Regions from separate parts of the Micromonospora sp. NPDC047730 genome, predicted to be linked through region 2. Evidence: riboswitches for the same ligand, from Rfam matches in the RefSeq annotation. Region 2 holds a riboswitch; the other holds the start of a gene.
What was found. A riboswitch is a leader RNA that binds a small molecule or an ion and turns the genes downstream of it on or off. The one in region 2 is predicted to bind cobalamin.
Positions count from the first base shown of each region.

Region 1 (7,569 bases), on a different contig from region 2:
CCACCCGGTCCGGCCACCCCGGGTCGCCGTACCGCAGCTCGGCGCAGCGCCGCCGGTCCGCCTCGCCGAGGCCGAAGCCGAGGTCCAGCCGCCACGGCCCGGCGATCTCCTCGGCCAGGAAGCGGCCCACCGACCGCCCGTCGACCCGCCGCACCAGCTCGCCCACCAGATGCCCGTACGTCCAGGCGTGCTCGCCCGCGACGGAACCCGGCGGCCACTCCGGCCCGGCGGCGGCGAGGTCGGCGCAGAGCAGATCCCAGTCGGCGATCGCGGCGGCGGGCCGGGGCACCGGGAAGGCCAGCAGCCCGGCGGTGTGCGTGAGCACCTGCCGGACGGTGGCCGGGGTGCGGAAGCCGGGCCAGTGCGCGGAGACCGGGTCGTCCAGGTCGAGCCGGCCCCGGTCGACCAGCATCAGCAGGCAGAGCGCGGCGACCGGCTTGCCGACCGAGTAGACGTTCACCAGCGTCTGCGGCAGCCACGGCCGCCCCGGCGACCGTTCCCCGCCGACGATGTCGACGACCGGCTCCCCGGCGTACCAGACCGCCAGGCCGGCCCCGGTCTCCCGGCCGGTGGCGAGCAGGTCGGCGAAGCAGTCGTGGACGGCGGAGAAGCGGGCGCGCATCCGGCCACCGTAGGCGGCCGACGACACCCGGGCAGCGAATATCGCGCCGGCCGGGTGGTCGGAGACCGGGCGGTGCGGAATGCTGGCGGGATGGCGGAGCCGGAACTGGTGGACGTGGTCGTGGTCGGGCTCGGGGTCGGCGGCGAGGAGGTGGCCGGGCGGCTCGCCGAGGCCGGGCTGACCGTCGTCGGCGTCGAGCGTGACCTGGTCGGCGGGGAGTGCCCGTACTGGGGGTGCATCCCGAGCAAGATGATGATCAGGGCGGCCAACGCGATCGCCGAGGCGCGCCGGGTCGACGGGCTCGCCGGCACCGCCCAGGTCCGGCCCGACTGGGCACCCGTGGCGAAGCGGATCCGCGAGGAGGCCACCGACACCTGGGACGACACGGTCGCCGTGGAACGCTTCACCGGCAAGGGCGGCCGGTTCGTCCGGGGCAGCGCCCGCCTCGACGGCCCCGGCCGGGTCCGGGTCGGCGGGCGGGTCTTCCAGGCCCGGCACGGGATCGTGCTCGGCACCGGCACCAAGCCGTCCGTGCCGCCGGTCGACGGGCTGGCCGACACGCCGTACTGGACCAACCGCCAGGCGATCGAGGTCGAGGAGTTGCCGGAGTCGCTGCTGGTGCTGGGCGGCGGCGCGATCGGCCTGGAGCTGGCCCAGGTGTTCGCCAGGTTCGGCGTCCAGGTCACCGTCGTCGAGGCGGCGGACCGGGTGCTCGCGGTCGAGGAGCCGGAGGCGTCCGAGGTGGCCGCCGCCGCGCTGCGCGCCGACGGGGTGGAGATCCACACCGGCGTACGGGCGGAGCGGGTCCGCCACGACGGGCGCGGCTTCACGCTGCACGGGGCCGACGGGGCGGAGTTCACCGGGCAGCGGCTGCTGGTGGTGACCGGCCGCCGCGCCCACCTCGACGAGTTGGGCCTGGACACCGTCGGGGTGGACGCCGGCCAGCGGTACCTGGCCGTCGACGACCGGCTGCGCGTCACCGACGGGATGTGGGCGGTCGGCGACGTCACCGGGGAGGGCGCGTTCACCCACGTCGCCATGTACCAGGCGGGGATCGTCGTCGCCGACGTGCTCGACCACGCCCGGCGCGCCGACGGCGGGCCGGACGCCAGCGGCACGGCCCGCGTGACGGGCGGCGCGGCCGGCGCGGTCAGCGCGTCCGGCACCACCGGGTCGGGTGCCTCCGCCGGCGCGGTGCCGCGCGCCGACTACCGCGCGCTGCCCCGGGTCACCTTCACCGACCCCGAGATCGGCGCGGTCGGCCTCACCGAACGGCAGGCCCGCGAGCGCGGGATCAACGTGCAGGTCGGCCTCGCCGAACTGCCGTCGTCGGCGCGCGGCTGGATCCACCGGAGCGGCAACGAGGGCTTCGTCAAGCTGGTCGCCGACGCCGACCAGGGCGTGCTGATCGGCGCGACGTCGGTCGGGCCGGCCGGCGGCGAGGTGCTCTCCGGGCTGGTGGTGGCGGTGCACGCGGCCGTACCGCTGGCCCGGCTCCGGCACATGATCTACGCCTACCCGACGTTCCACCGGGCCATCGAGGACGCGCTGCGGCACCTGCGCTAGACGGCCGTGCCGCCGCGTCCGCGCTAGACGGCCGCGCCGTGCCGCCCGGCGCCGGCGGCGAACCGGGCCGCCCCGGCCGCCGCGTCGGCGGCGAGCGAGTCCATCCCGTACGCCAGCTCGGTCGCCAGCGCCGCCGGCTCCGGCTGGCCGGCGCCGGCCAGCACGGCGGCCCGGTCGTTGCGCAGGCAGGTTTGCGGGTGCCGGGCGATCTCGGCCGCCAGCCGCTCGGCCGCCGCCCGCGCCTCACCCGGGGCGACCAGCCGGTTCACCAGCCCCATCGCGTACGCCTCCTCGGCCGGCACCGGCCGGCCGGTGAGGATCAGGTCCATCGCCCGGCTCTCGCCGATCAGCCGGGGCAGCCGGACCGTCCCCCCGTCGATCAGCGGCACCCCCCAGCGCCGGCAGAACACCCCGAGGACCGCGTCGGACTCGGCGACCCGCAGGTCGCACCAGAGCGCCAGCTCCAACCCGCCGGCCACGGCGTGACCGGAGATCGCGGCGATCACCGGCTTGCCGAGCGTCATCCGGGTCGGGCCCATCGGGCCGTCCCCCTCCGGCTCGACCCGGTTGCCGCTCGGGGTGCCGATCGCTTTCAGGTCGGCCCCCGCGCAGAACGTGCCGCCGGCGCCCCAGAGCACGGCCACCGCCGCGTCGGGGTCGGCCTCGAAGGCGCGGAACGCGTCGGCCAGGGCCCGGGCCGTCGGCCCGTCGACCGCGTTGCGGGCCGCCGGGCGGTCCAGGATCACCGTGGTCACCGGCCCGTCGTGCTCGACGCGTACGCCCATCGGCACAGCATGCCCCGGTGGTGCCGACGGCGCCAGGGGGCGTCAGCGCGCCTTCGCGGCGCCGGGCCGGACCAGGGTCGCGCCCAGCGCGGCGCCGACCACGCACGCCACCCCGGCCGCCTGCGGCCAGGCCAGCAGCTCGCCCAGCAGGACCAGCCCGACCAGCGCGCCGATCGCCGGCTCCAGGCTGAGCAGGATCGCGAAGACCCGGGCCGGCATCCGGCGCAGCGCGGCCAGTTCGGCCGAGTACGGCAGCACCGACGACAGCAGTGCCACCGCGACGCCCAGCGCGAGGGTCCACGGGTCGAGCAGCGCCGTGCCGCTGCCGGCGACCCCGAACGGCAGTACGGCGAGCGCGGCGACGGCCATTCCCAGCGCGAGGCCCCGGCTGCCCGGCACGCGGGCGCTGACCGCCTTGCCGAGCAGTACGTACCCGGCCCAGCCGACCGCGATGGCGACGCACAACAGCAGCCCCACCCGGTCCACCCCGGTCCCGCCGAGCCCGCTGATCAGCAGCACCCCGCCGCCCGCCAGGACCGCCCACGCCACGTCGGCGGGCCGGCGGCTGCCGGCGAGCGACACCAGCAGCGGCCCCGCGAAACCGATGGTGACCGCCACGCCGAGCGGCACGCGGTGCAGCGCCGCGTAGAAGGCGAGGTTCATCAGCGCCAGGGTGAGCCCGAACGCCCCGACCAGGCCGGCGGCGCGCCAGCCCAGCCGCAGCCCGGGCCGGGCCACGAGCAGCAGGATCAGCGCGGCGAAGCCGAGCCGCAGCGTGGTCGTACCGCCGGCGCTGGTGCTGCCGAAGAGCTGCTTGGCGACGGCCGCGCCGACCTGGGTGGAGAGCATGCCCAGCAGCATCAGCAGCGGTGGCGGCACGGCCCGGGGCCGGCCGAGGGCGACGGTCAGTCGGGCCGCCGGGTGGCCGGCCGGCAGCGGGCGGGAGGCGAGTGCGTACACCCGGACCACACTGGTCGCGGACGGCGCGGCCCGCGACCGGATTTCCCCGCCCGGCCGGCGGATCCGGGCGGCGGTCCGGTCCCTGGCGGGTTCGGCCCCTGGCGGGTTCGGCCCTGGCGGGTCCGGCCGGGTGGCGGATCCGGGTGGCGGTCCGGTCCCTGGCGGGTTCGGCCCTGGCGGGTCCGGCCCTGGCGGGTCCGGCCGGGTGGCGGTCCGGTCCCTGGCAGGTCCGGCCGGGCGGCGGCGGGGCGGCGGACGCAGGCGTCCGACTGGCCCAGCAGCGCCGGTCCGGTTGGCGCGGCGCTAGCATGCCGGGCGGCACGATCATGTGAGGTGCCCCGCGCGAGCGGGGAGAATCGGGAAGCCGGTGCGAATCCGGCACGGGCCCGCCGCGGTGACCGGGGAGCCACCGTCCACGCGCGAGAGCGCAGCCACTGGCCCGCCCGGGCCGGGAAGGCGGACGGCCAGGCGTCGATCCGGGAGTCCGAAGACCGGCCTCGCGGTCAGGTGCCCACGCCCCGAGCGTGGGCCGAGCGCAGCGGGAGCCTGCCTTGGATCTCTACGACGTCATTCATCGCCGCCGGGACGTCCGCGGCCAGTTCACCGGGGCGCCGGTGCCCGACGAGACGCTGCACCGCGTCCTGACCGCGGCGCACGCCGCGCCGAGCGTCGGCTACTCCCAGCCCTGGGACTTCGTACTCGTCCGCGACCCCGAGCTGCGGCGCCGGTTCCACGAGCACGTCCAGGCCGAGCGGGACACCTTCGCCGCCACCCTGGACGGGGAGGCGGCCGAGCGGTTCGCCCGCATCAAGATCGACGGGGTGCTGGAGTCCACCCTGTCCGTGGTGGTCACCTACGACCCGGCCCGCGGTGGCGCCGCCGTGCTCGGGCGGCACGCCATCGCCGACACCGGGCTCTACTCGGCCTGCCTCGCCATCCAGAACCTCTGGCTGGCCGCCACCGCCGAGGGGCTCGGCGTCGGGTGGGTGTCGTTCTACCGGGAGCCCTGGCTGGCTGAGCTGCTCGGCATCCCCGACGGCGTACGGCCGGTGGCGTGGCTCTGCCTCGGGCCGGTCACCCACTTCGAGGCCGTGCCCGACCTGGCCCGGCACGGCTGGCGGCAGAAGCGCCCGCTGGCCGAGGCGATCCACCACGACCGCTGGACGTCGCCGGACCGCTGACCTCACCACCGCGGAAGGGCTGGGCCCATCCGGCCGGGCGCGCCTGGTTCCGGGCCGGCAGAAACCTCGTCACGCACCGCTGCGGATCCGTCACCGGATACCGGTTTGCGGTCGCTCCTGCCGGGAAGTCGGTACGGGTGCGAGCACTCATGACGAAGATCGAGCAGGCCTCCGCGCTGGACCGGATCGGCGACCGGTTGCAGCGGGCCGTCCAGGCCACCCTCCGCCCAAGGCGCGTTCGCGACCTGCTGCACGGTGTCTGGCTGGGGCACCCGCTGCACCCGGCGATGGTGCAGGTGCCGGTCGGCGCGTGGCTCAGCACGGCCGTGCTGGACCTGATGCAGGGGCAGCGCCGCGCCGCCACCACGCTGTGCGCGGTGGGCACCATCAGCGCCCTGCCGGCTGCGGTCGCCGGGCTCAACGACTGGGCAGCCCTCGCCCGAGACCAGCGCCGGATCGGCCTGGTGCACGCCGCCTCCAACAGCATCGGCCTGGCGTTCTACGCCGGCTCCGTGGCCGCCCGGATGACCGGCCGGCACAACCTCGGCCGTACGCTCGGCTTCCTCGGGCTCAGTGCCGCGAGCACGGGGGCGTACATCGGCGGGCACCTGGCGTACAAGCAGGGCGCGCAGGTCAACCAGAGCATCTCCGAGCTGCACCGGATGAGCGACGGCTGGCACTCGATCGCGGACATGTCCGCCCTGCCGCAGCGAAAGCTGATCACCCGGGAGATCGACGACGTCTCGGTGATCCTCTACCGGCACGGCGACGAGGTCACCGTGATGCTGGAGCGCTGCCCGCACCAGAGCGGCCCGCTCGGCAAGGGCGAGGTGCAGGAGATCGACGGGCACGCGTGCGTGGTCTGCCCGTGGCACGGCAGCACGTTCCGGCTCAACGGCGGCGAGGTCGTGCACGGGCCGTCCGGCAACGACCAGCAGGTCCTGCCCACCCGCATCGTCAACGGCATGCTGGAGACCCGCCTCCCCTGACCCACCCCACCCCACCCCACCCCACCCCACCCCCTCCCTCACACCGCCCCACCCCTCACGCCGGTTGATCTCTCACGCCGGTTGATCTCTCACGCCGGTTGATCTCTCACGCCGGTTGATCATGAAGTTGTTGCCGTCCTGATCGGCGTGTCGCTGCAACAACTTCATGATCAACGAGGGCGCCCGGGGGTGGGTCAGGGGCGGCGGTGGCGGCCGATTAGGGGGTCGCGGGTGGTGTCGGCGTGGGCGCCGGCCAGCGGGCGGGGGGTGGTGGGCGCGTCGCTGTGGCCGCGGGGGGTGCTGTCGCGGGGGATCGCGGTCGTCCCGGTGTGGGTGGCTGCGCCGGCGCCCCGGGGAGCCGCGTCCCGTCCGGTTCCGTCGTGTGCCGTCCGGCCCCGTCCGGTTGCCTTGTGTCCGGTCGCGCGTCCGCTTCCGCTGCGGCTGCCTCCGTCCCGTCCGGCACCCCCGGTGCCTCGACGGCGTGTGGTGGCGGTGCGGGCCGCGCCTGCCGGTACGCGGGCGGGGCGGCCGCGCAGGCCAAGGACCGCGCCGAATTGCGCGCCGACGATGCTCGCCACCGCGAGGACGGCGGAGACCGCGAGTGGTCGGTTCACGCGGTCGGGCTCGCCGGCCCGGGCCGCTCCGACCGTCAGTGTCGGGGCCTCGTCGCCGGTCGCGTCGGCCGGCGGCGGCGCCGGGGCCTGCGCCGGGGGCGGGGGTGTCGCCCGCTCCGGGGTGACCTGTTCAGGGGTGGGCTGCGGGGCCGGCCGGGCCGGCAGGGGTGCGGTGGGCCGGGCGACGAGGCGGCCGGTGGCGTGCCGGCGGGCACCCCGGTCCTCGGCCTCCTGCGGGAGCTTCAGCAACTGGCCCGGGTGGATCCGGTCCGGGTCGTCGACACGGTTCAGCGCGGCCAGTTCACGGTAGTCGTCGAAGTCGTCGAGGTAGCGCTCGGCGACCCTGCCCAGGTGGTCGCCCCGGGCCACCCGGTAGACCACCGCCCCGTCGGCCGAGGCCGCCGGAGCAGGCTGCGCCGCCGAGGCCGGCCAGGTGGCCTGTGGCGGGACAGCCATCGGCGCGTTTGCGATCGGCGCTGCCGGCAGGGCGTACGGGCCGGCGACCGCCGTCGCCGCGCTCGCCGCCGGGCTGGCCGCGATGATCAGCGCGATCGACCCGACCAGGGCGGCGGCGGCCCGCTGCTGGCGGCTCATGCCCGGCAGCCGGGGTGCCGGCCGGCGCAGCGCCTGCGCGCAGAGTTCCACCAGCACGGAGAAGGCGAACGTTGCCCACCCGAACCACCCGGCCAGCGCCAGCGCGCGCAGGAAGAGGCGCCCGTCGTCGCGGCTGGTCAGCGTCGCGCCGATCTCCGCGACGGTGGGCAGGTGGTCGGGCAGCGGGTTGCCGGCGAGGGCGAGCAGCGCCACCGGCGCGCCGACCAGCACCGCGCAGAGCACGACGAGCGCGCCGAG
Region 1 covers NZ_JBIDCU010000002.1:627,501-635,069, forward strand. The annotation lists gene ACGF5G_RS09095 (serine hydrolase domain-containing protein) at 1-622, opposite strand, end outside; gene ACGF5G_RS09100 (dihydrolipoyl dehydrogenase family protein) at 713-2,188, shown strand; gene ACGF5G_RS09105 (crotonase/enoyl-CoA hydratase family protein) at 2,212-2,973, opposite strand; gene ACGF5G_RS09110 (DMT family transporter) at 3,016-3,933, opposite strand; cobalamin riboswitch at 4,248-4,448, shown strand; gene bluB (5,6-dimethylbenzimidazole synthase) at 4,485-5,114, shown strand; gene ACGF5G_RS09120 (Rieske 2Fe-2S domain-containing protein) at 5,264-6,103, shown strand; partial or broken gene ACGF5G_RS09125 (LysM peptidoglycan-binding domain-containing protein) at 6,556-7,569, opposite strand, start outside.
Region 1: it holds a riboswitch for cobalamin, as region 2 does, so the genes downstream of both, bluB (5,6-dimethylbenzimidazole synthase) here and cobN (cobaltochelatase subunit CobN) in region 2, are expected to answer to the same signal.

Region 2 (7,569 bases):
GGCAGGACCGGGTCGTCGGCGCCGTGCGAGACGTAGACGCGGGGTCGGCCGTGGGTGACCAGCGGCGCGGCGAAGCCGGGGGAGAAGGCCACCACCGCGTCGACCAGGTCGCCGTTGGTCAGGCCCAGCGAGAGGGCGTACGAGGCGCCGTCGGAGAACCCGCCGAACGCCACCTGCCCGACGGGGTAACCGGCGAAGGCCGTGGCCAGCAGCCCGTCGATCCGTCGGACGTCCACCCCGAAGCCCTCCACGATCAGGTCCCAGCTGCTCGACGCCGCCTGCGGGGCCACCAGCAGCAGTTGGTGCGCGTCGGCGACCGGCAGCAGCAGGTCCACGCCCTGCCGGGCCGAGCCGCCGGCCCCGTGCAGCAGCAGCACCAGCCGGTACGGCCGGCCGTCGACCGGCTCCGGGGCGTACACCATCGCCAGCGGCCCGCCGTCGGCGTCGGTCAGCGTCACCATGCCGGTGGCCGCCCGGGTGACGGGCGGCGCCGGACGCGCGGTGAGCCGGCCGTGCCGTGGGTTCTCCTCCGGCTGCCGGTGCGGCGCGGCGGGTTCGGCCACGGGATCACCGCTCCTCGTCCTCGGCGGGGGTGCGCCAGCGGTTACCCCGCTGCCCCGGGGTTAACCCTGCCGGGCCGCCTCCGGCGCGACCAGCGACCCCTGCCGGCCGAGGGCGCGCCGGCCCGGGCACGCCGGACACCGGACGGGAGGCGCTGGCCGCGACCGGCTCATCCGCTGACCCGGCGGACCAGCCGGGACGGGAACACCGTCGCCGGCGGCACCGGCCGTCCGGCCAGCACGGCGGTCGCCGCCGCCGTGGCGATCTGCCCCACCGGGTGCGTCGCCGTGGTCAGCGCGGGGGTGGTCATCGCGGCGAGCGGGATGTCGTCGAAGCCGGTGACGGCGACGTCCCCGGGCACCTGGACGCCGTCGCCGCGCAGCCCGTCGATCAGCCCCAGCGCGGTCGCGTCGCTGATCCCGACGATCGCGTCCGTGTCCGGCCAGCGCGCCAACACCTCCCGGGCCGCCGCCCGGCCCCGGTCCGCGCTGAAATCCCCCGGCACCAGCCGCACCGGCAGGCCCGCGTCGCGCACCACCCGGCGGTACGCGCCCACCGACCGGCCGGCGCAGGACAGCCAGCGGGGGCCGGTCACCATCGCGATGCGGCGGCGGCCGGTGGCGTACAGGTGCCGGACCACGGCCTCCGTGCCGCCGCCGTTGTCCACGTCGAAGGCGGGTACGAGGGCGGAGCCGATGCCGATCGAGGCCACCCGGCCGCGCAGCGCCGCCGGGACCGCCCGGAGCACCGCCTCGGTGGTGTTGACCAGGATGATCCCGCCGACGCCGCGGTCCTCGGCCAGCCGGCGCAGCCCGGCCGGCTCGCGCCTCGGGAGCCAGTGCAGCGCGACCCCGAGCCCGTACGGCGCGCAGACCCGGGCGGTCGCCCCGACCACCCGGTCGACGTACGGGTCGTCGAGAACGGTCGGGGCGACGCCGGAGACCACGACCACCAGCCGCACCCCGGTGCCCCGGACCAGCGCGCGGGCGGCCAGGTTCGGTGCGTACCCGAGCCGGTCGGCGGCGGCGGTGACCCGGTCGCGGGCGGTGGGCGAGGCGTAGCCGGTGCCGGCGATCACCCGCGAGGCGGTGGCCCGGGAGACGCCCGCCGCCCGGGCGACGTCGTCGAGTGTGGGCGGTCGGCCAGTCGTCGTCATGCCTGTCCTCCCCGTGGTCGCCGTCCCCGGCGCGGACGGTCGATGCGCATCATCTCTCTCGCGGGCCGGCGCCGGTAAGGGTGGGAAGGCGTTGTCCTGGCAGCGCTCTCAGGTGTGGGATCGTGCGGCAGACCGCCCGAGGCGAGAGGACGCCACCGTGAGCCGCACCACCGCCGCGCCCGCCGCGCCGACCCCGGCCGTACCCCGGGCGGTGCTGGCCGCCCGTACCGGCGTGGCGGTGGTGTTCGCGCTCAACGGCCTGGCCGTCGCCACCTGGTTCTCCCGGGTGCCCGCCGTCCGGGACGCGCTGGGGCTCAGCGCGGGCCGGCTCGGGCTGCTCCTGCTCGCCATGTCCGCCGGTTCGCTGCTCGCGATGCCCACCGCCGGCCTGGTGGCCCAGCGGCTCGGGGCGGCCCGCACGGTGGCCCTCGGCTGCCTGCTCGTCGCGGCCGGGCTGACCGTGGCCGGGGTCGCCGCCCCGGCCGGTTCCCTGGTCGGGGTCGCGGTCGGGTTGTGCGCGTTCGGCTACGGCTCCGGCATCTGCGACGTCGCCATGAACGTCGAGGGCGCGGCGGTCGAGCGGCGGCTCGGACGCACGATCATGCCCCGCTTCCACGCCGCGTGGAGCCTCGGCTCCGTGGCGGGCGCCGGGCTCGGCGCGGGGGCCGCCCGCCTCGGCCTGCCGGTCGCCGCGCACCTCGCCGCGCTGGCGGCGGCGGTGTTCTGCGGCACGCTGCTGGCCGTCCGGTCGTTCCTGCCGGCGGCCGAGAGCGGCACCGCCGCCGCTTCGGCCGCCCCGGCCGAGCGCCGCCGCGACCTGCTCGCCGCCTGGCGGGAGCCGCGCACGCTGCTCATCGGCCTGCTGGTGCTGGTGTCGGCGTTCGCCGAGGGCAGCGCCAACGACTGGCTCGCCGTCGCCTTCATCGACGGCCACGGCCTCAGCGAGGCGGCCGGCGCGGCCGTGTTCGGGGTCTTCGTCGTCGGCATGACCCTGGGCCGCACGGCGGGCACCGTCGCGCTGGACCGGTGGGGCCGCGTGCCCGTCCTGTCGGCCACGATCCTGCTCGCCACCGTCGGCGCGGGCGTGGCGGTGCTCGCCGGCTCCGGGCCGGTGGCGGTCGCCGGCGTCGCGCTCTGGGGGCTCGGCGCGTCGCTGGGCTTCCCGGTGGGGATGAGCGCGGCGGCCGACGACGAGCGGCAGGCGCCGGCCCGGGTCAGCGTGGTCGCCGTGATCGGCTACACGGCGTTCCTCGCCGGCCCGCCGCTGCTCGGCCTGCTCGGCGACCGGGTCGGCACGCTGCCCGCCCTGCTCGTGGTGCCGGTGCTGCTGCTGCCCACCCTGGCCCTGGTGCCGGCCACCCGCCCGCCGGCCCGCTGACGCGGCACATCCGCAGGGCACTCACACCCGGCTCGCAGCCGCCTCCCAGGAAACGGTGCTGCACTGGGAGGACGCCGAGGAGAGGAGCGGGGGGATGGGCTGGTTCAGTCGACGGTCGCGCGGCACCGACGCGGCCCCCACGAAGCTCGACCGCGAGGCGACCCGCGAGGACCTGGCCGCGCTGGAGGCGTTCGTCACCAGCCGCCGGGGCGTGGAGTTCTACCTGGAGCCGGAGACCACGGCGACCGACACCACCGTGGTGGCGATCGCCCACGACGGCGAGTGGATCCGCCGCCGCACCGGCTCGCCGCGCGCCGCCGGGTCGATCGCCCGCAAGCACGCGGTGCCGCTGTACGAGGCCGCCCGCACCGGCTACCCGGAGCGGATGCGGGCCTGGAACCGGGCCCACCCGGAGCGCCGCGTCCGCTGACCGTGGCGCCGCCGTGGCGTCACCGCCCGGCGGCGACCGCCGCGCGTGCCTCGTCCAGCGTCATCGGCGGCTGGTGGCTCGCGACGTACCAGTGGACGTCGTCGGCCAGCAGCCGGCGTACCAGGGCGAGGTCGGGCCGGTCCTCGGGGGTGCGCAGGTGCGCCGGCGGCGGATAGAAGCAGTCGCCGAGCAGCAGCACGCCCGAGTCCGGCACCGCCACCACCGTCGAGTCCGGCGCGTGGGCGCCCCCGACGTGCCGCACCCGCACGCCGACCGGCAGCTCCAACTCGTCGGTGAAGGTCCGGGTCGGCGGCAGCACCGCGAAGCCGTCCCACGAGTCGACCGCCAGCGCCCGGGCCCGGAAACTCGGGCCGAGCCGCGGATTCGCCCGCACCTGCTCCCGCAGGTACCGATGGCTCCACGGCCGGGCCGCCTCCGCACGCAGCAGCCGCTCGCCGGCGACGTGGCCGACGATCTCCACGCCGGGCCAGGCGCAGGCGCCCCAGACGTGGTCCCAGTGGTGGTGCGTGTAGACCAGCCAGCGGGGCGGGGGCAGCCCGGCGGCAGCCAGCGCGGACCGGATCTCCCGGGCGTGCGCGGGGCTCTGCCCTGCGTCGACCAGCACGCTGCCCCGGTCGTCGGCGACCAGGGCGACGCCGGCCTGGACGGCTTCCGGGTCCGGATCACCCGGGCAGAGCCAGACCCGACCGGCGAGGTGCTGGAACGTTACGGCGGCCATGGCGCACAACTCCCTGGATTCCGGACGACGCGGCGGACTGGCGCCCGATCGTAGGTGCTGGAAGCTCGACGGCTGTCCCCGAGGTCAGGAGCGCGCGTCCCGCCCGTCCGTGCCGGGCAGCTGTCGTCGGCCGCCCCTGCCTGGCGGCGCCACCCGGGGGGACGGGGCGGGCGGTAGGGTGTCCGGCATGGCTGACCGGTCGTCGGCCCTGGGCCGTCCCTTCTGGACATTCTGGAGCGCCGCCGCCCTGGCCAACCTGGGCGACGGCATCCGCGTGGCGGCGTTCCCGCTCCTCGCCGCCGCGCTGAGCGACGACCCGGTGGCGGTGGCCGCCGTGGCCGCGGCGCAGTTCCTGCCCTGGTTGGTCACCGGCCTGTTCGCCGGAGCGCTCGCCGACCGCAGGGCAGCCCGGGAGATCATCGCCGCCGCCGACGTGGGCCGGGTCCTGGTCCTGTCGACGTTGGCCCTGGCCGTCGCGACGGCCCGGCGGGGTCGGCCTCCGATCCCGTCGCGTTGACCCGGGGACCGGGGGTGTGGCAGCATTCGCGGCCTGACGGCAGTGAAGGAAGCCGGTGTGATTCCGGCGCGGTCCCGCCACTGTCACCGGGGAGCGATCCCCCCTCGTGAGTCACGGCCGTGCGTGCGCGGTTGGAAGACCGGGGGTGAGCGTCGATCCGGGAGCCAGGATACTTCGGCCGTCGGGAGTGACCCCAGGGCGTGGACACCCGAGGAGGACCCGATGACGCACCGCGTCTCCGCCATCGACGATCATCGTCGCATCGTGCCCGGCCGCCACAGCGCGCCGGCGAGCAGCCGTATTTCCGCAGCCCCGTCCGGCCGCCGCGGCGCGCGTCCGGCCGACCGTGGTGTGCCCGCCCCCGGTCGCCCCGCAGCGGTCGGGCGCGTCGCCCGTCCCTGACGCCCGCACCGCGCCGCCCGACCCCGTCGGCCCGCCGGTGAGCCGCTTCCCGGCCCGCCGTACCCGCTGAACCGCGCCCACCCCTCGTACCGCCCGATCGTCCTCGCGTCGATCCGGGCGTCACTCTCCGGAGCCGTCCGTGCGCATCCTGCTGCTGTCCACCGCCGACACCGACCTGCTCGCCGCCCGCGCCAGCGGCGCCGACTACCGACTCGCCAACCCCGCCCGGGTCGCCGCCGACGCCGTGCCCGCGCTGCTCGACGGCGTGGACCTCGCGGTCGTACGCCTGCTCGGCGGCCGGCAGGCGTGGCCGGACGGGCTCGCCACGGTGCTGGCCTCCGGCGTGCCCACGGTCGTGCTCAGCGGCGAGGCCCTGCCGGACGCGGAGCTGATGGCGGCCTCCACCGTCCCCGCCGGAGTGGCCACCCAGGCGCTGGCCTACCTGGTCGAGGGCGGCCCCGAGAACCTCGCCCAGCTCGCCCGGTTCCTCTCCGACACGGTGCTGCTCACCGGCGAGGGGTTCGCCCCGCCCGCGCCCACCCCGACGTACGGCGTCCACGGCGACCGGCCCGTGCGGCCCGACCGGCCGACCGTCGGGATCGTCTTCTACCGGGCGCACGCCCTCGCCGGCAACACCGGCTTCGTCGACGCCCTCGCCGACGCCGTCGACGCGGCCGGCGGCAACCCGCTGCCGATCTTCTGCGGCTCGTTGCGCGGCCTCACCGCCGGCGCGGGACCGCTGGGGCTCTTCGGCCGCTGCGACGCCCTGCTGGTCACCGTGCTCGCCGCCGGCGGCACGGTCGCCGCCGACGCCTCCGGCGGGGGCGACGAGGACGCCTGGGACGTGGGCGCGCTCGCCGCCCTCGACGTGCCGGTGATCCAGGCGCTCTGCCTCACCAGCACCCGCGAGCAGTGGGCCGGCAGCGACGCCGGACTGTCCCCGCTGGACGCCGCGATGCAGGTGGCCATCCCCGAGTTCGACGGCCGGATCGTCACCGTGCCGTTCTCGTTCAAGCGGATCGACGCCGACGGGCTCTCCAGCTACGTCGCCGACCCGGAGCGGGCCGCCCGGGTGGCCGGCATCGCCGTGCGGCACGCCCGGCTGCGGCACGTGCCCAACGCCGACAAGCGGCTCGCGGTCGTGCTCAGCTCCTACCCGACGAAGCACTCCCGGGTCGGCAACGCCGTCGGCCTGGACACCCCGGCCTCGGCGGTCCGGCTGCTCGCCGCCCTCGCCGAGGCCGGCTACCACCTCGGCGACGCCCCCGTGCCCGACGACGGGGACGCGCTCATCCACGCCCTCATCGCCGCCGGGGGGCACGACGTCGAGTGGCTCACCCCGGAACAGCTCGCCGCCGCCGAGGCGCGGGTGCCCGGGGCGACGTACCGGCGCTGGTTCGACCAGGCGCCGGCGGAGCTGCGGGAGCGGATGCTCGCCCACTGGGGGGAGCCGCCCGGCGGGCTCTACACCGACGGCGGGGACATCGTGCTGGCCGGGCTGCGCTTCGGCAACGTGGTGCTGCTGATCCAGCCGCCGCGCGGCTTCGGCGAGAACCCGATCGCCATCTACCACGACCCGGACCTGCCGCCGAGCCACCACTACCTGGCCGCGTACCGCTGGCTGGCCGCGCCCGCCACCGACGGCGGCTTCGGCGCGGACGCGGTGGTGCACCTGGGCAAGCACGGCACCCTGGAGTGGCTGCCCGGCAAGGGCCTCGGGCTGGCCGCCGACTGCGCCCCCGACGCCGTCCTCGGCGACCTGCCGCTGGTCTACCCGTTCATCGTCAACGACCCCGGCGAGGGCACCCAGGCCAAGCGCCGCGCGCACGCCGTCGTCGTCGACCACCTGGTGCCGCCGATGGCCCGCGCCGAGACGTACGGCGACCTGGCGAAGCTGGAGCAACTCCTCGACGAGTACGCCACCGTGCAGGCGCTCGACCCCGCCAAGGTGCCCACCGTGCAGGCGCAGATCTGGGCCCTGGTGCGCGCCGCGGAGCTGCACCACGACCTGCACGCCGAGGACATGCCGGCCGCCGAGGACTTCGACGACTTCGTGCTGCACCTCGACGGGTACCTCTGCGAGGTCAAGGACGTGCAGATCCGCGACGGCCTGCACATCCTCGCCGCCGCGCCCACCGGCGAGCCCCGGGTCAACCTCGTCCTCGCCGTGCTGCGCGCCCCGCAGGTCTGGGGCGGCGCCCGTGCCCTGCCCGGCCTGCGCCAGGCCCTCGCCGCCGCGTACGGGCTCGACGAGCAGGAGCTGCTCGCCGCGCCGGGCCAGCGGCTGGCGCTGCCCGAGGCGCTGACCGACACCGTCGACGGGCCGGCCGGCACCGCCGCCGACGCCGTCGACCTGATCGAGGCCCTCGCGCGCCGGCTGGTCGTC
Region 2 covers NZ_JBIDCU010000011.1:166,332-173,900, reverse strand. The annotation lists gene ACGF5G_RS24115 (phospholipase) at 1-563, opposite strand, end outside; gene ACGF5G_RS24110 (LacI family DNA-binding transcriptional regulator) at 731-1,717, opposite strand; gene ACGF5G_RS24105 (MFS transporter) at 1,875-3,095, shown strand; gene ACGF5G_RS24100 (hypothetical protein) at 3,190-3,525, shown strand; gene ACGF5G_RS24095 (MBL fold metallo-hydrolase) at 3,545-4,264, opposite strand; partial or broken gene ACGF5G_RS24090 (MFS transporter) at 4,452-4,742, shown strand; cobalamin riboswitch at 4,827-4,956, shown strand; gene cobN (cobaltochelatase subunit CobN) at 5,323-7,569, shown strand, end outside.